DNA from 2 places in the Terrabacter sp. NPDC080008 genome. Region 2 is predicted to be linked to the other one. Evidence: riboswitches for the same ligand, from Rfam matches in the RefSeq annotation. Region 2 holds a riboswitch; the other holds the start of a gene.

Region 1 (10,699 bases), on a different contig from region 2:
GCGAAGTAGAGCTTGTCGACCGATCCGTCCGCGGCCCGCACGACCTCGAGCAGCTCGCCGCGCTCGCGGCCGTCCACGGCTCGGAAGCGGTCGGTGCCGTCGGCGGCGTACCGCGTCTCGGACAGCGGGTCGTCGTCGGCGAGGCGCGACCACAGCTGCCCGTCACGGACGAAGAACGTGATCGGCGAGCCCTCGGACCACCAGAGGCCGAGGAGGGGCTCGAACTCGGGCCGGGGCGCTTCGGGGACCCACGCGGCCGCGAGCGACGGCTCGGCGTCGAGGACCGCCTCCACGAGGTCGGTGGCGAGCTTCAGCGTCAGCGCACCCGACGTGGCGTTGGCGAACACGACCGCCCCGACGCCCTCCTTTCGGCGCACTCGCAGGCCGGTCAGGAAGCCCGGCATCGCGCCGCCGTGGCCGACGTAGACCCGGTCGCCGCGGCGGCCCATGCCGAAGCCCAGGCCGTAGGCGCCGCTCCACCAGTCGACGTCGGTCATGATGATCGGCCGGCACATCTCCTCGACCGTCTCGGGCCGGACCACCCGGTCGTCGGGTGCGGCGACATAGGCGGCGTAACGGCTCAGGTCGGCGACCGTCGACCAGAGCCCACCGAAGGGAGCCGTCGCGCCCAGGGGGAAGAGCGGCTCCTCGCGGACCGTCCCGGCGTAGGGGTCGACCTGGTAGCCGAGAGCCCGGTCGTCGGCGGGTGTCAGGCCGGTGCGCGTCATGCCGAGCGGGTCGATCACGCGTTCGCGCACGACGTCCTCCCAGTCGCCCCCGGCGACCCGCTCGACCACCTGGCCCAGCAGCCCGTAGGCGAGGTTGGAGTAGTGGAACGCGTGGTGCGGCGGGAGCACCTGCTCGGCCTGCTCGACCCCCGCGAGGAACTCCTCGCGCTCCGGGGCGGTGAGGCTCTCCCAGATGTTGCCGACCGGCTCACGCTGCAAGCCCGAGGCGTGGGCCAGCATCTGCCGCAAGGGGACCCGGGCGTGCCGGGTGCCGGGCAGGTAGGTGTCCAGGGTGTCGTCGAGCGAGAGCAGACCCTCGTCTCGCAGCGACATGACGGCCAGGGCCGTGAACGTCTTGGTGACCGAGCCGATCATGAACTGCGTGTCGTCGTCGGCGGGCACGGTCTCGGCCCCGAGCCGAGCGGAGCCGACGTGCGCCGACCAGACGAGGTGACCGTCGCGGACCACGCCGACGCTCACGCCGGGGGCGCGCCACGAGCGTTGCGCGGCCACGACGCGACCGAGGAGGTCGCGCTCCAGCCCGTCCGACAGCGTCTCGCTGGAAGAGGCGGTCACTCCGCTGCCCTCAGGCTCATCGGGCCGTAGACGACGGTGTCGCCCTCGCGCAGGGTCACGGCCTCCACCCCCGCCTCGAGCAGCTCGCGCCACGACTCCCCGAGGTAGCTCTCGGCGTCGCTCTGCGTGGGAAAGCCCGCGGTCGCGAGCCCCTCCCCCTGCATCGGGTTGCCGTGGGCGTCGAGGAACAGCCAGGACCAGTCAGCGCTCATGCCCGCCACCCTAGTTGGCGGCCCGTTTGACGCGGCGAGGGCTCGCGTGCGACGGTTCGCCCTACCGAAGGACGATGGGGCAAGCCGGTGGGAATCCGGCGCTGACCCGCAACCGTTACTCCGCCCCGTGCCGCCTGCCGGCTCGGGCGGACAGCCGGAAAACCCACGTCCGAACGGCTCCTTTGTCAGTCTGTCGTGGAATGCGGACCGGAGTCACCCCGCCGGGCCGGCTCCAGCCAGCGACCCGACATGGTGTCCGACCGCGAGGAGGGAACCATGTCCACCATTCGTCGCGCCCCCATCCGGGTGCTGCTCGCCGCCGTCGTCGCGGCCTGCCTCTCTGCCCTCACGCTGGCGCCGGCCCAGGCCGCCGCCTACCGCTACTGGGGCTTCTTCCAGCTCGAGAAGGGCACCTGGGCCTACGCCCAGAAGGGCCCGGACCAGACGGTCCCCAAGGACGGCGCCGTCGACGGCTGGCGGTTCGCCGTCGCCGACGAGTCGGCGACCCGCTTCCCGCGCGCCGAGCTCACGTTCGACCAGCTGTGCGGCACGACGCCGGCCCAGAGCGGCAAGAAGCGGGTGGGTCTCGTCCTCGACTTCGGCCGTCCCGCGGACGCCCCGGAGGGCGCCACCCCGCCGCAGCCCAAGGCGTCGTGCGCCGTCGTGCCCACCGACGCGACCAGCGCGGCCGTCCTTGCGACGGCCGGCGACGTGCGCGCCGAGAAGGGCCTGGTCTGTGGCGTCGACGGCTACCCCGCGAGTGACTGCGGAGGCGCGGTGAAGGACGTCAGCGCCGCGGCGAAGGCCAAGGACGAGCCGGTCACCATCGCCGCACCGTCCGCAGCCTCGTCGGCGGGCGCGTCGCCCGGCGCGCCCGCCTCGTCGAAGGCCTCGGACGTGGCATCGGCGCCGACGTCGGGCACCTCCGGCGGGACGGTCGCGGCATACGTCGTCGTGGCGCTCCTGCTGCTCGCCCTCGTCGCCTACCTGCTCGTGCGCTCACGTAGCCGCCGGAACGTCTGAGAGGCGGCGTCAGCGTGCACCCGCGCCGTGCGAGGCTCCAGCACCCCGCAGCCTGGTGGCTGTGGGGGCTGGGCCTTGCCACGGCGGCGTCGCGCACGACCAACCCGCTGCTGCTGGTGCTGGTCATCGGCGTGTGCGTCCTCGTGGTCAGCGAGCGCCGGGACCCGGCCACACCCAACCCCCTGCCGGCCTTCCTGGCGATCGGCGGGGTCGTCATCGCCTTCCGGGTCGTCGTGACGGCCGTACTCGGCAACGGCGTCACGGGCACCACGGTGGTCGTGACGCTGCCGAGCGTGCCGCTGCCGGAGTGGGCCGCCGGCATCCGCCTCGGCGGGCCGGTGACGCTCGAGTCCCTGCTGTATGCCGCCTACGACGCCCTGCGCCTGGCTGCCGTCCTCGCGTGCCTCGGCGCCGCGAACGCCCTCGCGAGCCCGCGACGACTGCTGCGCTACCTGCCGGCGACGCTCTACGACGTCGGCACCGCCGTGGTCGTCGGGCTCACCTTCGCGCCCCAGCTGCTCTCCGACGCCCGGGAGGTCCGCGCGGCCCGCACGCTGCGTGGCCGCGACGGCCGAGGGCTGCGTGAGATGGGGCGCCTCGCGGTCCCCGTGCTCGAGACCGCCTTCGAGCGCTCCCTCGGTCTCGCCGCCTCCATGGAGTCGCGTGGATACGGTCGTGCGGTGACCTCGACCGCGACCAGCCGTCGCACCGCCACCGGACTGGCCCTCGCCGGCCTGGTCGGCGTCCTCGCCGGGCTCTACGGGCTGCTCGACGCGTCCGCCGGCGGCGTCCTCGGGCTGCCGGTGCTCGTGCTCGGCATGCTCCTCGCCGCGGCGAGCCTGCTCGTGGGCGCCTCCCGCGACCCGCGGTCGGGACATCGACGCGACCGCTGGACGTGGACCGAGACCGTCACCGCGCTCGCCGGGACACTCCCGGCTGCGGTGCTCGTCGTGGCGTCGGCCCGCGGCTGGTCGGGCGTCACCCCGAGCCAGCAGGCGCAGCTGCCCGCGGTCCCCCTGCTCGCCGTCCTCGCCTTGCTCGTCGCGGCCGTCCCCGCCTGGGTCACGCCGCCCCCCAGGGAGGCCACCGCATGATCACCTTCGAGCACGTGTCGGTGCAGTATGCCGGCGCCCCGGCTCCCAGCCTGCACGACGTCACCCTCGAGATCCCCGAGGGCGAGCTCGTCCTCGTCGTCGGGCCCACCGGCAGTGGCAAGTCGACGCTGCTGCGCACCATCAACGGCCTCGTCCCCCACTTCAGCGGCGGCACGCTCACCGGACGCGTCAGCGTCGACGGGCTCGACACCGCGGAGCACCGTCCTCGCGACCTGGCCACCGTAGTCGGGCTCGTCGAGCAGAACCCCTCGTCCACCTTCGTCACCGACGTCGTCGAGGACGAGGTCGCGTACGGCATGGAGACGATGGGGCTGGACCCCACGACGATCCGCCGACGGGTCGAGGAGACGCTCGACCTGTTCGGCCTCACCCCGCTTCGTGCCCGGTCGCTGCGGGCCCTGTCGGGGGGCCAGCAGCAGCGCGTGGCCATCGCGGCGATGTTCGCGGCCGGGTCGCGAGTGCTCGTCCTCGACGAGCCGACCTCCGCGCTGGACCCGGTGGCGGCCGAGGAGGTGCTCGCGTCACTGCACCGCATCGTGCACGACCTCGGGGTCACGGTCGTGCTCGCCGAGCACCGGCTCGAGCGCGTCGTGCACCACGCCGACCGCGTCCTGCTCATCGACGCGGGCCACGTGTCCGAGCTGCTCGACCCTGCCGAGGCCATGCTGCGCTCGCAGATCTACCCGCCCGTCGTGGGCCTCTCCCGGCTCGCCGGGTGGTCGCCCACCCCCCTGTCGATCCGCGACGCCCGGCGCCGGGCCGCGACGCTGCGCGAGGCGCTCGTCGACACCGCTCCCAGCGCCGTGACCGACCGCCGGGCCACCGGGCCGGGCGATGCCCTCAGCCTGACCGGCGTGCGCGTGTCGCGCGGGAGCCGGGTCGTGCTCGAGGGCCTGGACCTGGCGGTCGCCCGCGGCTCGGTGACGATGCTGATGGGCCGCAACGGCGCCGGCAAGTCGACGCTGCTCGGTGCGGTCGCCGCCCAGCACGGGCTCGCCGGGGGCAGCGTGCGCGTCGGGGCGACGCGGCGCGACCCGCACGCGCTGTCCGCCCGCGAGCGCATCCACGCCGTCGGGCTGGTGCCACAGCAGCCGGAGCTGCTCCTCTACACCGACTCCGTTGCTGCCGAGTGCGAGGCGGCCGACGCAGACTTCGGCGCGACTCCGGGCACGGCGTGGGCCCTGCTCGACCGCATCTCCGGCGGCATCTCCCCCGACACCCATCCGCGGGACCTCTCCGAGGGGCAGCGCCTCGAGCTCGCGCTCGCCGTCATCCTGGCCGGGTCGCCCGAGCTCCTCCTCCTCGACGAGCCCACCCGCGGGCTGGACTACGGCGCGAAGAAGCGGCTCGGGGAGGTGCTCACCGGCCTCGCCGAGCGAGGCACCACGGTCGTGCTGGCGACCCACGACGTCGAGCTGGCCGCCGAGGTGGCCGACCGCGTGGTCATCCTCGCCGACGGCGAGGTCGTGACCGACGGCCCCGCACGCGAGGTGCTCGCGTCGTCACCGGCCTTCGCCCCCCAGGTGACGAAGGTGCTGCTGCCCCAGACGTGGCTGACCGTCGCCGAGGTCGCAGGCGCCCTGGCGAGGATCGCATGACCGGCCGGCGGGTCATCCCGCTGCGCTGGCCGGCCGCAGCGGCCGTGTGCCTGGCCGGCCTCGTCGGCCTGGTCGCCTTCACCTGGCCCTTCTTCGTCAGCAGCGACGTCGCGCGCGACCACGGCCACGACGCCCCCTGGTTCTTCGCCGTCCTGCTCGGCCTGCTCGCCGTCGTCTGCCTCGCCGAGGTGACGGCCGGCCGGCTCGAGCCCAAGACCATCGCCGTGCTCGGGGTGGCCGCCGCAGCCGGCGGTGGGCTGCGCCTGCTCAGCGCCGGCACCGCAGGTCTCGAGCCGATGTTCTTCGTCGTCATCGTCGCCGGCTGCGTCCTCGGACCCGGCGTCGGCTTCGTCGCCGGCGCGCTCGCCGTCACCACGGGGGCACTGCTGACGGGTGGGGTCGGACCCTGGCTGCCCTTCCAGATGATCTGCGCCGGCGGCATCGGGCTCGGCGCCGGGCTGCTGCCGGTACGGGCCGGGAGCCGCGCCGAGCGATGGGTCCTCGCCGCCTACGCCCTCGTGACGGGGCTGGCCTTCGGGGCCTTCATGAACCTGTGGTTCTGGCCGTTCGTCGGCGCCGGCGGACCGGCCGGGATGAGCTTCGTGCCGGGCGCCCCGCTGTCGGAGAACCTGGCGCACTACGCCGTCTTCTACCTGGCCACCTCGCTCGGCTGGGACCTTCCCCGTGGCGTGCTCAACGCCCTGCTGGTCCTGCTCGCCGGGCCGGCGCTGCTGCGGGTCTTCCGCCGCGGTGCCCGGCGCGCGGCGTTCGGCGTGCCGGTGCACTTCGAGCCCACGGTCCCGACAGGCACCTCGGCCACCTCGCCCACCTCGGCCACCCCGACCGACGCTGCCGCTTCCGCCGCCTCTGTGGCCTCGACGCCCTCGGACTCCACGGGCTCCACCGCCTCCACAGCCCACACGGAGTCGCGAGGCCTGGCATGAGCCGGCACGAGGTCTCAGGCCTGCCCGGCACCGCCCGGGCGTGGACCACGACGCTCGTGACCGGCCCGGTCCGCAGCGGCAAGAGCCGGCACGCCGAGGACCTGCTCTCCCACCGGTCGGGCGTCACCTACGTCGCGACCGGGCAGCCGGTTGCCGACTCCGGCACGTCGGGGCCTGCAGGACCGGACGATGCGGAGTGGCGTCGCCGGGTCGAGGGTCACCGGCAGCGCCGCCCGTCCTCGTGGCGGACGCTCGAGACCACCGACGTGGCCGGCGCCGTCTCCGCCGCGACAGGGCCCGTCCTCGTGGACTGCCTGGGCACCTGGCTCACCGCCGTGGTCGACGAAGTGGGCTGGGACGACCTCGAGGCAGCTGCGGCGGCCGTCCGGCAGGAGGAGGACCGCCTGGTCGAGTCCCTCTGCGCGGCAACGCTGCCCGTCGTGGTGGTCACGAACGAGGTCGGCTGGTCACTCGTGCCGACGACGGCTTCGGGCCGGTTCTTCCAGGACGAGCTCGGGCGCCTCAACGCCCGCGTCTCCTCGGTGGCGCGCCACGTGCACCTCGTCGTCGCCGGCCGCGTCCTCGACCTCAGCGACTCGCCCGTCGTCCCCGTCGTCCCCGTCGTGCCCATCACGCCCGGTGACCCCGACGTTCGAGGCGAGACCCGCGACCACGCGTCCGGCACGCGCGATGCGTGACGCCTGGCGCTTCGCCGTCGGCACGTTCACGGCGCTGCCGGTCCGTGCGCCGGAGCACGTCGACCGTCGTGTCACGGGTCTCGCCATGCTGCTCGCACCGGCGACGACCGTGGGCGCCGGTCTCGCCTGGGTCGTGCTCGCCCTCGTCGTGGGCACGGGCCTGCTGCCTGCGGCAGTCGCAGCCACCCTCGCGCTGACCGTGACCACACTGCAGTCCCGGGCCCTGCACCTCGACGGCCTCGCCGACCTGGCCGACGGCCTGACGTCCGGCCACGACCGGGAGCGCTCCCTCGCGGTGATGCGGCGGGGCGACACCGGACCGGCCGGGGCCGCCGCCCTCGTGCTGGTGCTGCTCCTCGACGCCGCCTGCCTCACGACCCTTCTGCGTGACCCCGTGGGGACCGCGCTGGCGGTCGTGGCGCTCGCCGCAAGCCGGCTCGCGTGCGCCGTGTGCGCGCGGGACGGCATACCCCCCGCTCGTCCGGAGGGTCTCGGCCAAGGGGTGGCCGGCACGGTCGGCCGCGCCCAGCTGGTCGCTGCGTCGGTCGGCGTGGCGACCCTTGCGGCCCTTGCCGGCCTGCTCGCGGCCCACCTGGCGCGCCACGGCTCGAGCACCTGGTGGCTCGGCGCGGCCCTGTCCGCGGCGGTCGTGGTGGCCGCGGTGGGTGGCGCGCTCGCGACGCGCCGCCATGCCGTGCGCCGCCTCGGCGGTATCACCGGCGACGTCATCGGTGCAGCCATCGAGGTGTCCCTGGCCGTGGGCCTCGTCGCGGCCACGATCGCGCTGTCGCTCGCCTGAGCGGCGAGCCAGAGGCCGAGCGTCGGCCCCGGCGCGGCCTGCGCGCCGGGGCCGCTCGTCGATCAGGCCTGGCGGGTCTGCACCTGCACGAACGGCGGCTTGACCACCGTCGCCGGCAGCGTCCGGCCGCGCACGTCGATCTCGACCGTCGCCCCGTCGGCGATGCCCGGGGCGAGCAGCGCCAGGGCAATGCCCTGCTTCAGCGTGGGAGAGAACGTGCCGGAGGTGACCTCGCCCGCGGCGGCGCCCTCGAAGGACACGGTGCAGTGGGCCCGCGGGATGCCGCGTCCCGTGACGAGCAGGCCGCGCATCAGACGCGTCGGGTCGGCGCGCTCGGACTCCAGCGCCGGCTTGCCCCAGAAGGTGTCCTTCTTCCAGCCGACGGCCCAACCGGCCCGCGCCTGCACGGGCGAGATCTGCAGCGAGAGGTCCTGGCCGTGGAGGGGGTAGCCCATCTCGGTCCGCAGGGTGTCGCGGGCGCCCAGCCCGCAGGGCTTGCCGTCGAAGGGGGTCATCGCCTCGAGGAGGGCGTCCCAGAGCGCCGGCGCGTCGTCCCAGCGCGGGACGAGCTCGTAGCCGCGCTCGCCGGTGTAGCCGGTGCGGCACACGATGACGGGCCGGCCCTGCCAGTCGGCCTCGACGAAGGACATGTAGTCGTGCCCGGTGGGCAGCCCGAGCGACTGCAGCACCTCGTCGCTCTCCCGCCCCTGGACGGCGATGACGCCGTAGTCGCGGTGCAGGTTGGTGACGGTGATGCCCTCCGGCGCGGCTGCCTGCAGACGGCGGACGACCTCGGCCGTGTTGGCGGCGTTGGGGATGAGGAAGACGTCGTCGTCGGACTTCAGGTAGACGATGAGGTCGTCGACGACACCGCCCGACTCGTCGCAGCAGAGGGTGTACTGCGCCGAGCCCGGCTGGATGCGGCGCACGTCGTTGGTGAAGCAGGAGTTGACGAAGTCGGCGGCCCCCGGACCGGTCACCGACGCCTTGCCGAGGTGGCTGACGTCGAAGACCCCCACGCGCTCGCGCACCGCGGTGTGCTCGGCGACGACGCCGCCGCCGGGGTACTCGATCGGCATGTCCCAGCCGCCGAAGTCGGCCATCTTGGCGCCGAGGGCGACGTGGCGGTCGTGCAGGGGTGAGGTCAGCGGGGAGGTCGTCCCCGACGTCGCTGTCGTCATGGGCGTCAACCTACCGCCACCGGGTATGCCGTCCGCGCTCGTTACTATCGAACGCTGCCACTCGCACCACCCGCCCCGAGGACGCGCTGCGACGTGCGCCCGGAAGCACCTGACACCAAAGGAGTCCTTCGTGGCCAACCTCACCATCTCGAACCGCTCGGCGGCCGACACCGCAGCCGACGCCCTCGTCGTCGCGCTGGTCGCCGCCGACCCGTCCGGGGAGGGCACCGCCGCCCTGGCGCCCGGTCACGACCTCCCCCGCAAGGCGCTCTCGCACCTGACCTCGGTCGTCGCCGACCTCGGACTCGCAGGCAAGGTCGGCGAGGTCACCACCCTCGCCGCCGTGCCCGACGTCTCCGCGCGTCTCGTCGTGCTGGCCGGCATCGGCCAGCTGAAGGCCGACTCCACGCCGGACCCGACGGCTCTCGAGGACGTGCGCAAGGGGATCGGTGCGGCGATCCGGTCGCTCAGCAAGAAGGAGAAGGTCGCCGTCGTCGTGCCGGGCACGTCGGTCGAGCTCGTGTCGGCCGTGGCCGACGGTGCGGCGCTCGGGGCATACGCCGTCTCCAAGGCCGGCACGACGAGCACCGACGCCGTCGAGACGGTCACCCTGGTCGGGCCGGCCGACTCGACCTCGCGCAAGGTGGTCAAGCGGGCCGCTGCCATCGGTGAGGCGGTCGCCTACACCCGCGACCTCGTCAACCTGCCCCCGAACCTGCTCTACCCCGAGACGTTCGTGGACTCCCTCGCCGAGAAGTTCAAGGGCACCAAGGTCAAGCTCAAGTCCTACGACATGAAGGCGCTGCGCGCGGGCGGCTTCGGCGGGACGGTCGGCGTCGGCCAGGGCTCGGCCAATGACCCGCGGATCGCCGTCCTCAGCTACAGCCCGTCCCGCCCGAAGGCCTCGATCGCCTTCGTCGGCAAGGGAATCACCTTCGACTCCGGCGGCCTGTGCATCAAGCCGGCGAACGGCATGCTGACGATGAAGTGCGACCTGGCCGGTGCCGCTGCCGTCGCCGGTGCCGTCCTCGCCATCGCCGAGCTCGGCCTGCCCATTGCCATCACCGGCTACCTCGGCCTCGCCGAGAACATGCCGAGCGCCACGGCGCAGCGCCCCAGCGACGTCGTGACGATGCGCGGCGGCAAGACGGTCGAGGTGCTCAACACCGACGCCGAGGGCCGCATGGTCCTCGGCGACTGCATCGCCCTGGCCTCCGAGTCCTCGCCCGACGCCATCGTCGACATCGCGACGCTCACCGGGGCCCAGGTCGTGGCACTCGCCAACACCGCTGCCGTGATGGGCAACGACGACGCGTTCCGCACCCGGGTGCTCGACGCGGCCACGGCCGTCGGCGAGGCGATGTGGCCGATGCCGCTCCCGAAGGAGCTGCGACCGGCCCTCGAGTCGATCAACGCCGACATCGCCCACAAGGGCGGGGCCGAGGGCGGCATGCTCACGGCCGGGATCTTCCTCAACGAGTTCGTCGGCGAGGGCATCCCGTGGAGCCACCTCGACATCGCCGGGCCCGCCTTCAACGACAAGGCGCCCACCGGCTACTGGCCCAAGGGCGGCACCGGCTTCGGCGTGCGCACCCTGGTCGGGCTCGCCGAGTCCTACGTCTGAGGACCCCCGTACGCCGAGAGGCCACGTTCCCGCCGGAACGTGGCCTCTCGTGTGTGCGGCCTGCCGTCAGCCGCCGGACTTGCGGCGGAACATCTGCTGCGCCTTGGCCGGGCCGTGGCCGCCGCCGTGCACCTTGGTGCGGTCGTGGTCGTCGGAGACGTCCTTGCCGCCGTGGGCGTGCTTCTTGTCGAGGGCGGCCCG
Region 2 (10,699 bases):
GTCATGACGGCCCTGCGGCTGCTCCACGAGGGCGATGACGACGCCGCACGCGAGATCGTGCACGACGTACTGGCCGAGCCGGACGCGGCCTCCTGGCGCGACGTCGTCAAGGCCGAGCTCATGGCAGCCGTCCTGGCCTCACGCCGGGGGCAGCCCTGGCGGTCCCACGAGCTGCTCGTGGCCGCGATGGAGCGGGCCGCGCCGGAGGGGGCCGTGCGGCTCGTCGTCGACACCGTCCCGGGCGTGCCGGACCTGCTGCTCGCCGACGCCGGGCGGTTCGGACCGCTCGAGCGGTTCGCGAGCGACCTGCTCGAGCACGTCGCGGAGGCCAGGCCCGTGCCTGCCTCCCGCCGGGAGGGACGGCTGACGGCGCGCGAGCTGTCACTGCTGCGCGAGCTGCCGTCGCTGCTGACCATCAAGGAGATCGCGGCCGCCCGTTCGGTCAGCGCCAACACCGTCAAGACCCAGCTGCGCTCGATCTTCGACAAGCTCGGCGTCTCCTCCCGGCGCGAGGCCGTGGCGGCCGGCCGCCGGCTCGGCCTGCTCTGATCCCGGGAACCCGGCAGGTCACCCCTGCCGGGTGATCAACCCGGAAGCGGTGGCGCGGCCGGCGTGATGCCGTGCCGACGAACCGACCGGTGCGCTGACGATGTGGTGGTCGTCGGGGCCTCACCGCACGGCGATCGCCAGCAGGTCACGGGCCGGTTCGGACAGCCGCTGGTCGGCCCGCCAGACCCCGGTGAGAGGCCGGCGCAGGTCGAGCCGGTGCGGCACGGACACGAGCCGGCCCGTCTCGAGCTCGCCGCGGATCGACAGCTCGGACACCACTGCCGGTCCGACCCCGGCCATCACCGCCCCGAGCAGGGCCGTCGTCGACGTCGCCTCCAGCGCGACCTGGGGCTGGTCACCCAGTGCGGCCTCGAACGTGCTGCGCGTGCCGCTGCCGGGCTCCCGCAGCACCCAGCGCGCGGCCGTCAGCTCAGCCTGGTCGAGTTCAATGCGACGGCGGGCCCACGGGTGTGTTCGTGCCACCACGACGACCAGCCGGTCGCGCCCCACGGTGCGGCTGGCAAGGCCGGCGGGCAGGCTCGTCGACTCGACGAAGCCGATCTCTGCAGCCCCCGAGCGCACGGCGTCGGCCACCGACTCGCTGTTGACGACCTGCAGCACCGGGCGCGTCGCCGGACGCGTCGCGTGCAGCTCGCCGAGCCAGCGTGGCACCAGGTGCTCGGCGAGGGTCAGGCTGGCGGCGATGTGCAGGTTGGCCGAGCGGCTCTGGCTCAGCGCCTCCATGGAAGCGCGCATGGTGTCCACAGAGCCGAGCACGTCCCGGGCCCACGCGACCACGGCCTGCCCGTCGGTCGTCAGCGTCGCCCCGCGCGAGGAGCGCCGGACGACCGAGAGCTGCCAGCGCGCCTCGAACTCCCGGATGCGCGCGCTGGCGGCCGGCTGGCTGATGCCCTGCAGCCTCGCCGCGGCCGTCAGGCTCCCGGCCTCGACGAGCGCGGTGAGCAGCCGCAGCGTGTCCAGCTCGAGGTCAGCAGGCATGTCCGTCCTTCGTCCGTCGCTTGTCGTTCTCGCTCCCGAGCCGACAGTTCGCGACACAGCAGAGGATCTCCAGTCATAACCCATCTGGATGGTTCGTGCGTGATGAGGGTCTTCTGGGCGTTCCGCGAGGACGCGAAGGTGGACTCATGCCCACCACCGAGCGCACCGTCCCAGCCGTCTGGCGCATCGCGCCCCCGCTCGTCGCAGCGCTCGCCGCCACGCTCGTGAGCCGGTTCGTGCCGCTGCCGGGCCCCCTGCTGCTCGCCCTCATCGTCGGCGCGGTCGTGGCCAACACGGCGTGGTCACGCTCGGCGGTGCTCGACGGGCACGCGTCGGTGACCCGGCTGCTGCTGCGCATCGGCGTCGTCATGATCGGCCTGCGGCTGCCCATCGGCGACATCGCCGCGATCGGGCTGCGCGGCGTCGCCGTCGTCGTGCTCACCGTGTGCGCCACGTTCGTCGGCACCCGGCTCGTCGGTCGGCGGCTGCGGCTGGACGAGGGCTTCGTGACCGTGCTGGCCACCGGCTTCTCGATCTGCGGTGCGGCCGCGATCGCGGCCGTCTCCGACACGGTGCGGGTGCGCCAGCGCGACGTCGCGCTGGCCGTGGCGATGGTGACCCTCTTCGGCAGCGGCATGATCATCGCCCTCCCCTGGCTCGCGCACGCCCTCGGGCTGACGGTCGAGCAGTCGGCGATCTGGGCCGGCGCGAGCATCCACGAGGTGGCCCAGGTCGTCGCCGCCGCCTCGATCGTGGGCACCGGAGCCGTCGCGATCGCCACCACGGTCAAGCTCGGCCGGGTGGCGTTGCTCGCCCCGACCTACGGCTTCGTCGCCAAGGGCAGCCAGGCTGCCGGGAGGTCCGTGCCGCTCGTCCCGTGGTTCCTCGCCGGCTTCCTCGTCGCCGTGGTCCTGCGCTCGACCGGGATCGTGCCGGCCGGCGCCCTCGCCGTGGCCGACGTCGTGACGAACGTGCTGCTCGCCGCCGGGATGTTCGGGCTGGGGCTCGGCTTCCGGCTCGCCGACCTGTGGCCGGTCCCGCGCCGGGCGCTGGCGCTCGCGATCGCCTCGACCGTCATCGCAGCCGGGGTGTCCCTGTCCCTCGTCGTCGCGCTCTACTGACCACACGTTCCGAGGGCGTGTGGCGTGGCGTCCCGAGGGCGTATGCCGTGGCGTCCCGAGGGCGTATGCCGTGGCGTCCCGAGGGCGTATGCCGTGGCGTCCCGAGGGCGTGTGCCGTGGCGCCCGCCGGCGGGTCAGCCCACGCTCTGCACCTCGAGCTCGCCGGCGGCGTACCTGCTCCGCAGCACCTTCTTGTCGAACTTCCCGACGCTCGTCTTGGGCACCTCGTCGATGAGCGCCCACCGCTCGGGCACCTGCCAGTGGGCGACGCGCCCCTCGAGGAACTCGCGCAGCTGCTCGACCGTCACGTCGGCGCCGGGGCGCAGCACGACGGAGGCCAGGGGCCGCTCGCCCCACCGCTCGTCCGGCACACCGACGACCGAGGCCTCGAGCACGTCGGGGTGGGCCATGATCGCGTTCTCGAGGTCGACGGAGCTGATCCACTCCCCGCCAGACTTGATGACGTCCTTGGCCCGGTCGGTCAGCTCGAGATAGCCGTCGGCGGAGAGGCGGCCGACGTCGCCCGTGCGCAGCCAGCCGTCGTCGAACTTGGCCGCCATCTCGTCGAGCTCGGACTGCGGCTCGGTGCCGTTGGAGTAGTAGGAGCCGGTGATCCACGGCCCGCGCACCTCGACCTCGCCGACCGACTCGCCGTCGGCGGGCACGACGTCTCCGTCGGGCCCGACGAGCCGGGCCTCGACACCGCAGAGGATGCGGCCCTGCGAGGACTTGTAGCGCCAGTACTCCTCGGAGCCGGGCTCCACCCGCGCCGGCGGCAGCGCGAGGGAGGCGACGGGCGAGGTCTCGGTCATCCCCCAGCCGTGGACGATGTCGATGCCGTGCCGGTCGGCGAACGCCCGGATCATCGCCGGCGGCGCGGCCGAGCCCCCGACCATGAGCATCCGGCACGACGACACGTCGGTCTCGTGGTTGTCGAGGTGGTGCAGCAGGTCGTTCCAGATCGTCGGCACGCCGGCGCCGCCGGTCACCCGCTCCGCGGCGATCATCGCGGCGAGCGGCTCGGCCTGCAGGTAGCGGTCCGGCATGACGAGGGTGGCGCCGGTGACCATGGCGCTGTAGGGGTAGCCCCAGGCGTTGGCGTGGAAGAGCGGCACGACGATGAGGAACCGGTCGGCCTGCGTGATCCCGAGCGAGGACGCGACACCCATGGCGTGCAGGTAGTTGCTCCGGTGCGAGTAGACGACGCCCTTGGGGTGGCCGGTGGTCCCGGAGGTGTAGCACATCGACGACGCGTCGTTCTCGTCGATGTCCTCGGGCCAGTCGAAGGTCGTGGGCTCGTCGGCGATGAGGGTCGCGAGGTTGTGGACGCCCTCGACATGCTCTGCGAGCGCAGCGGTGACGGCACCGTCGACGGGGCCGTTGACGATGACGTGGCGAACCTCGGGCAGGTGCGGCAGCAACCGCGAGAACGCCTCTGCCAGCGTGTTGTCCACGATGACCACCTGACTGCCACCGTGCCGGGTCACGTAGACGAGCTGCTCGGGGAAGAGCCGGATGTTGAGCGCGTGCAGCACCGCACCCATCGACGGCACGGCGAGGTAGGCCATCAGGTGCTCGGCGTTGTTCCACATGAAGGTGCCGACCCGCTGGTCCCCGGTGATGCCCAGACCTCGCAGCGCGTGGGCGAGCTGGACTGCCTGCCGGCCGAGCTCGCGGTAGCTGGTGCGGCGGGCGCCCTCGCCCGTCCACGTGACCACCTCGCTGTCGCCGTGCATCGTCGTGCCGAAGCGCAGCAGCGACGAGATCAGCAGAGGCGAGGTCTGCATGGTGCTCTTCATGTGCTGAGACTGCCACCAGCGGGACGGGACCGCACCCCCTTCGACAGACGCCCCCTCGCCGGCGTCTGGTGCGTCACAGTCCGGCGTCCGGCTGCACCGTGGCGGCTCGCGCGGGTACTGGCGACACAGAGGATGCTCGGGCAACCGGCCCCGAGCCGACGAGAGGACGAGGTGCTCCCCCATGACGCTGTCGCTGCCTGTGCTGCTGCTGGTCTTCGTCGCCGCGGCGGCAGCCATCTGGGTCGCGGGGGTCCAGCTGTCCAGGCAGACCGACGTCCTCTCCACGCGGCTGCACCTCGGTCAGGCGCTGGGCGGCCTCATCCTGCTCGCCCTTGCCACCAACCTGCCGGAGATCGCGATCGTCGCGAGCGCCTCGCTGTCGGGCAACGTCGGCGTCGCGGTCGGCAACATCCTCGGCGGCATCGCGATCCAGACGGTGGTGCTCGTGGCGCTCGACGCCTTCGGCATCCGCGGCAGGCGTCCTCTGACCTACCAGGCGGCCTCGCTCGTCCTCGTGCTCGAGGGGGTCCTCGTCGTGGCCGTGCTCGCCGTCGTCATCGCCGGCAGCCAGCTGCCCGCCGGCCTCATCTGGTGGAGGCTCACGCCAGCCCCCGTGCTGATCGCCGCCCTCTGGGTCGTCGGGCTCCTGCTGCTCCAGCGCGCGGGCAAGCACCTGCCGTGGCACGAGTCCGGTGAGGCCCCCGACAACCAGGGACCGCCGAAGGGCCACTCGCAGCAGGAGGCCGAGCACGACGCCACGTCGAAGGGCACCAGCACCGCCAAGTCGGCCACGATCTTCGGCATCTCCGCCCTCGTGACCCTGGCCGCAGGCGTGGTCCTCGAACGCAGCGGGGACGCCATCGCGGGAGACATCGGCCTCTCCGGGGTGCTCTTCGGCGCCACCGTGCTGGCCGCGGCCACCTCGCTCCCGGAGCTGTCGACGGGCCTGACGTCGGTGCGCCAGGGCGACTACCAGCTGGCGGTGAGCGACATCTTCGGAGGCAACGCCTTCCTGCCCGTGCTCTTCCTCGTGGCCACCCTGCTGTCCGGCAAGGCGGTCCTGCCGCATGCGCAGAACACCGACATCTATCTCACCGCCCTCGGCGTGCTGCTGACGATCGTCTACGTCGTCGGGCTCGTGTTCCGGCCCGAGCACCGACGAGCCCGGATGGGGCTGGACTCGATCGTCGTGCTGGTGCTGTATGCCGTCGGGGTGGCCGGCCTGTTCGCCGTCGCCAGCTCCTAGCCGCCCGGCCGGGCGCCGTGGGCCCGCGGGCGTACGCGTGCAGCCCCACGCGTACGCCCCCGGGCGACCCGGCCGTCGACGGGCGGACCGTCGCGCGTCAGCGGGTGCGGGCACCCACCTCGTAGCTCGTGTTCGTCGCCTCGAAGAAGTTGACGAGCTCGAGCGTGTCGTTGGCTGCCGCCATCCACTTGGCCGGGTTGCTGACGCCGAAGTGCGCGTCGAACCCGAGCTCCTCTAGCCGCCGGTCCGCGAGGTAGCGCACGTAGGTGTTGAGGTAGGTCGCGTTGAGCCCGAGGATCCCGTGCGGCAGCAGGTCGTGGTTGTAGCGCTCCTCCAGCTCGACCGCGTCGAGGATCATCTGCCGGATCTCGTCGGCGAACTCGGGTGTCTGCAGCTCCGGGTTCTCCTCGAGCACCGTGAGGACCAGGCTGATCCCGAACTTGAGGTGCAGGCTCTCGTCCCGCACGACCCAGTCGATGAGAGACCCGAAGTTGCGCAGCAGGTTCCGCTGCCGGAAGCTCAGCGCCACCATGAACCCGCTGTAGAACCAGATGCCCTCGAGGATGACGTTGTACGCGACGAGGTTGCGCACGAAGTCGCGCTTGCCCTCGGGCGTCGTGATGTCGAGCGTGCCCTCGGTCATGCGGCCGAGGTAGCGCAGCTCGAAGGCCTCCTTGGCGGCCATCGACGGCGTGTCCACGTGGGCGGCGTACGCGGCCTGCCGGTCGATCGGGAACGTCTCGAGGACGTACTCGAAGGCGACGCAGTGGTTGGCCTCCTCCCACATCTGCTTGGCGAGGTAGAGGTGCGCCTCCGGCGCGGCCACGTAGGGGTAGACGCCGAACGCGAGGGCCTTGTTGACGAGCAGCTCGTTGGGGTTGAAGTAGCTCATCAGGAAGGTGACGGCGTGCCTCTCCTCCTCGGTCATGCGCGCGAAGTCGGCGAGGTCCTCGCCGAGCTGGACTTCGTGTGGGAACCACGTGTTGGCCACCGCCTGCTCGTAGAGCTCGTATGCCCACGGATAGCGGATCGGCTTGAGCAGCAAACCCTCCGACAGGCCGGTGCCGAGGATGCCGGGCGTGCCATGGGCGCTCACTGGCAGGCCTCGCAGTCCAGTCGCTCCTGCGGGTCGGTGGGGCACGCGACCACCGCCTCCGCGGCGTCGAGGCCCGGTGTTGCGCGGGCGAAGCCGAAGCCCCCGCCGGCGCGGCCCGAGGCGGTCGCCTTGTTGACGCGCACCGTCGACTGCTCGGCGGTGTGGCGCGGCAACACATGCAGGTAGTAGGTCGTCTTGACGCCCATCCGCCACGCCGCGGTGTAGATCCGCGCCATCTCGGCCAGGTCGCGCGTCTCGAGGTACATGTTGCGGCTGATCGCCTGGTCGACCCACTTCTGCGCGCGGGCCGCCACGTGGAGGAACGCGTACGGCGAGAGCTGGAAGGAGGTGCGGTAGACGTCGCGGACGCTCTGCGGGACGGCGTCGATCGATTGCACGTCGCCCTGCGAGCGCAGCAGCTCCTCCCGCACGTCCTCCCACAGGCCGAGCTGCTTGAGGGTCGCGACGAGGTTGCGGTTGACCTCGAGGAACTTGCCCGAGCTCGTCGTCCGGCTGAACAGCTGTGAGAACTGCGGGTCGAGCCCGGGCGTGGTGCCGGCGACCAGTCCGATGGAGGCGGTGGGCGCCACGGCCATCAGCGTGGCATTGCGTATGCCGCCGGCGACCTTCTCGCGCAACGTGTCCCAGTCGAGCCGCGACGACCGGTCGACCTCGACGCCGATGCCGCGGTCGGCCTCGAGAGTGTCGATCGTGTCCACGGGGACGAGTCCTCGCGACCAACCGGAGCCGGCGAAGTTCGGGTAGCTGCCCCGGTTGCGCGCGAGCTCACAGCTCTCGTCGATCGCGGTGTGGCTGATGAACTCGGCGAGCCGGTCGACCAGCTCGAGGGAGGTCTCGCCGCCGTAGGTGATGCCGAGGCGCTCGACGACGTCGGTGAAGCCCATCATCCCGAGCCCGACCGCCCGGTTGTCCTCGTTGGAGCGCTCGGACTCGGCGACCGACGACAGGGTGATGTCGATGAGGTTGTCGAGCTGCCGGACGGCCGTGCGGACGGTCGCCTCGAGCCGGTCCCAGTCGACGACGGCGTCGAGGTCGGGGGCCTGGCCCGGGGCCGGAAGGGCGTCGGCGCGCAGGTGCCGGGCGAGGTTGACCGAGGCGAGGTTGCACACGGCCGTGTTGTCCCGGTCCTGCGGGAGCGTGATCTCGGTGCAGAGGTTCGACAGGTGGATCGTGCCGGTGTTGTCGTTGAGCGCCCGCAGGTTGATGGTGTCCTTCCAGGTGAGCCACGGGTGCGAGGCGGTCTGGAGGGCCACGAGGATCGCGGTGAGCTGCTCCCGGGCCCGGACGGTGCGGAACGTCCGCAGCCGGCCCTGCTCGGCCAGCGCGACGTACTCGGCGTAGCGCCGGCTGAAGGCGGCGCCGGTCAGCTCGACGAGGTCCGGGGTCTCGAGCGGGTCGAAGAGGTACCACGCCTCGTCCTGCTCGACCCGGCGCATGAACTCGTCGGAGATCCACACGGCGGTGTTGGCCGTACGGGTGCGGCGGTAGGGGTCGCCGGCCTGCTGGCGCAGGTCGAGGAACTGGGGGAAGTCGAGGTGCCAGTTCTCCATGTAGAAGCACAGCGCCCCGAACTTCTTGCCGCCGCGCGAGATGGCGCGCAGCGTCGAGTCGATGGTGTGCATGAACGGGATCGGCCCGGTGGAGGTGGTGTTGTTGCTGCGGATCGGCGAGCCCTCGGCGCGCAGCTTGGTCACCGACAGGCCGATGCCGCCGGTGCCCTTGGTGATCCACATGACGTCGCGCACGCTCTTGGCGATGTGCTCGATGTCGTCCTCCATCTGCATGACGAAGCAGTTGGACAGCTGCGGTCGCGGCGTGCCGGCGTTGACGAGCGTCGAGCCCGCGGGCAGGTACTCCAGGCGGGCCATGGCGCGGTAGAAGCGGACGGCCGCGGCGGTCGGGTCGTCCTCGTTCAGCGAGAGCCCCATCGCGACACGCATCCAGAAGTACTGCGGCACCTCGACGTCCGTGCCGCCTGGACCGGTCAGCAGGTAGCGGTTCCGCATGGTCACGACGCCGATGTAGGTGAGCAGCTCGTCGTGGCCGGGGTCGAGCTCGTCGGCGAGGCGCTCGAGGTCGAAGCCGGTCGCGAGCCGCGCGTCGAGCAGTCCGTTCTCGACGGCGTCGCGGACGTAGCCGGGGAAGCGGGCGCGGTGCAGGAGGGTCAGCTCGCGCGCGCTGTCGTAGCCGCCGAGCACCCGCTTGTAGATCGTCTTGAGCAGCAGGCGGGCCGCGACGCGGTCGAACGCCGGGTCGTCCTTGACGTCCTGGACGGCGACCTGGATGACGGCCTCGTCGAGCTGCTCGGTCGTGATGCCGTCGAAGAGCGTGATCGCGAGCTCCGAGGCGATCTGGACGGTGAGGCCGACGGCGTCCTCGAGTCCCTCGGTGGCGCGCTCGACGGCGCGGTTGATCCGGTCGGCGTCGAACGGCTCCCGGGAGCCGTCGCGCTTGGTCACCGACAGCCTCGGGGACACCGAGGACGGCGCCGAGGACGGCTCGGCGGACGTCTCCGTCCGCTCGGGGTCGTATGCGGTGGGGCCGGGTCGGGCGCTCCCGGCCCGGTCGGTCGTGTCGTGCAGTGGCGTGTTCACGGCTGTCTCCTCGCAGCGTGGGCGAACGGTCCGCCGGGCGGGAGGAGGGTGCGAGGAACGACAGCCGCTGCGGTCGCGGCGCGCTCGGCGCCACGGCCTCGAGGTTCGGCCGCTGTCCACGAGCCCTCCCTCGGGGCCTGCCGGACCACCGCGTGAGGTCTCACGCGGTGCGCTGGCAGGTCTTCGGACTCGTGGGCGTGCACACCCTCCGAAGCGCTCGGACGGTCCGTCTCCTACTGGTCGTCGCTTCCCGGGCCGGAGGCCCAGTGCTCATGACGACGGTCGTTCCCACTCACCGCTGCGGGGCAGTCCCGGACTCTCACCGGGTTCCCTCTTGCGACGACGTCCCTGGCTGGGACGCCGAACCAGCTGCGCGACAGACACTATCCCTAGTGGCCACCCGTCGCCGGGACCCCACATCTTGCGCGTGTCGTGGGTATTCCTCGTGGTGGACCGGTGGCCGGCACGGCTCGAGGGGCCGCGAGGCTAGGGAAGGAACGTGCGGAAGGCGCGGTGGAACACCTCGGCGCGGGCCGCGCCGGGCTGTCGAGGGACCTGCTCGGTCCGCAGGTAGTCGCTGAAGCCGGGCACGGCCTCCGCCTCCTCACGACCCAGCTCGCGGAAGCCCATCGACCAGTCCGCGAAGTGGCGCTCGGTGATCTGCTCGCGCAGCGCGATGGACACCGACCGGTGCCGCACGTCGCCGCAGATGCGGCGGAAGGCGTCCTCGACCACCTCGTCCGGACCCTCGAGGGTCTGCACGAAGCTGCCGTCCGCATACAGCAGCAGCCCCGTCAGGCCGGCCGCCTCGTTGTTCGAGCGGGACCGAGCCAGCAGGTCGACCAGCTCGTCCTTGCTCAGCTCACCGGTGGCCGTGCTGAAATACGTTAGCGAAAGCACCCTGCTCCTCCTGGTCGCCGCCCCTCGTGGCAGCTCGACGTCAGCTGAGGCGCGCTGCTGGGCCCTGCTGATGGAGTACGCATGCTACGCACGACGGACCTCCCGCCGGAGCCGCGCCACGACGGGATGCTCGATGTCGGTGACGCTCACGAGATCTACTGGCAGGAGTGGGGGTCCCCCGACGGCGTTCCCGCGCTCTACCTGCACGGTGGTCCGGGTGGCACCCTCGGCACCGGTCGGTACCGCGAGCGGTTCGACCTCGGCCGCACCCGCCTCGTCGGCTTCGAGCAACGAGGCTGCGGGCGCTCGACACCACACGCCTCCGACCCGCAGGTCTCCCTCGCCGGCAACACCACCATGGCGCTGGTCGGTGA

What was found. A riboswitch is a leader RNA that binds a small molecule or an ion and turns the genes downstream of it on or off. The one in region 2 is predicted to bind cobalamin.
Region 1: another riboswitch for cobalamin. It lies ahead of AB0316_RS07335 (SCO2322 family protein); the one in region 2 lies ahead of AB0316_RS18380 (ribonucleoside-diphosphate reductase subunit alpha).

Annotation. Positions count from the first base shown of each region.
Region 1 is NZ_JBFBLC010000002.1:290,652-301,350, reverse strand. It holds gene AB0316_RS07345 (serine hydrolase domain-containing protein) at 1-1,304, opposite strand, end outside; gene AB0316_RS07340 (hypothetical protein) at 1,301-1,516, opposite strand; cobalamin riboswitch at 1,551-1,702, shown strand; gene AB0316_RS07335 (SCO2322 family protein) at 1,793-2,539, shown strand; gene AB0316_RS07330 (energy-coupling factor transporter transmembrane component T) at 2,554-3,633, shown strand; gene AB0316_RS07325 (ATP-binding cassette domain-containing protein) at 3,630-5,252, shown strand; gene AB0316_RS07320 (ECF transporter S component) at 5,249-6,196, shown strand; gene AB0316_RS07315 (bifunctional adenosylcobinamide kinase/adenosylcobinamide-phosphate guanylyltransferase) at 6,193-6,894, shown strand; gene AB0316_RS07310 (adenosylcobinamide-GDP ribazoletransferase) at 6,887-7,693, shown strand; gene gcvT (glycine cleavage system aminomethyltransferase GcvT) at 7,756-8,874, opposite strand; gene AB0316_RS07300 (leucyl aminopeptidase) at 9,005-10,498, shown strand; gene AB0316_RS07295 (DUF5302 domain-containing protein) at 10,565-10,699, opposite strand, start outside.
Region 2 is NZ_JBFBLC010000007.1:125,893-136,591, reverse strand. It holds gene AB0316_RS18410 (AAA family ATPase) at 1-549, shown strand, start outside; gene AB0316_RS18405 (LysR family transcriptional regulator) at 670-1,548, opposite strand; gene AB0316_RS18400 (putative sulfate exporter family transporter) at 1,695-2,669, shown strand; gene AB0316_RS18395 (fatty acid--CoA ligase) at 2,804-4,468, opposite strand; gene AB0316_RS18390 (sodium:calcium antiporter) at 4,650-5,714, shown strand; gene AB0316_RS18385 (ribonucleotide-diphosphate reductase subunit beta) at 5,812-6,810, opposite strand; gene AB0316_RS18380 (ribonucleoside-diphosphate reductase subunit alpha) at 6,807-9,308, opposite strand; cobalamin riboswitch at 9,582-9,810, opposite strand; gene AB0316_RS18375 (BLUF domain-containing protein) at 9,912-10,325, opposite strand; gene pip (prolyl aminopeptidase) at 10,407-10,699, shown strand, end outside.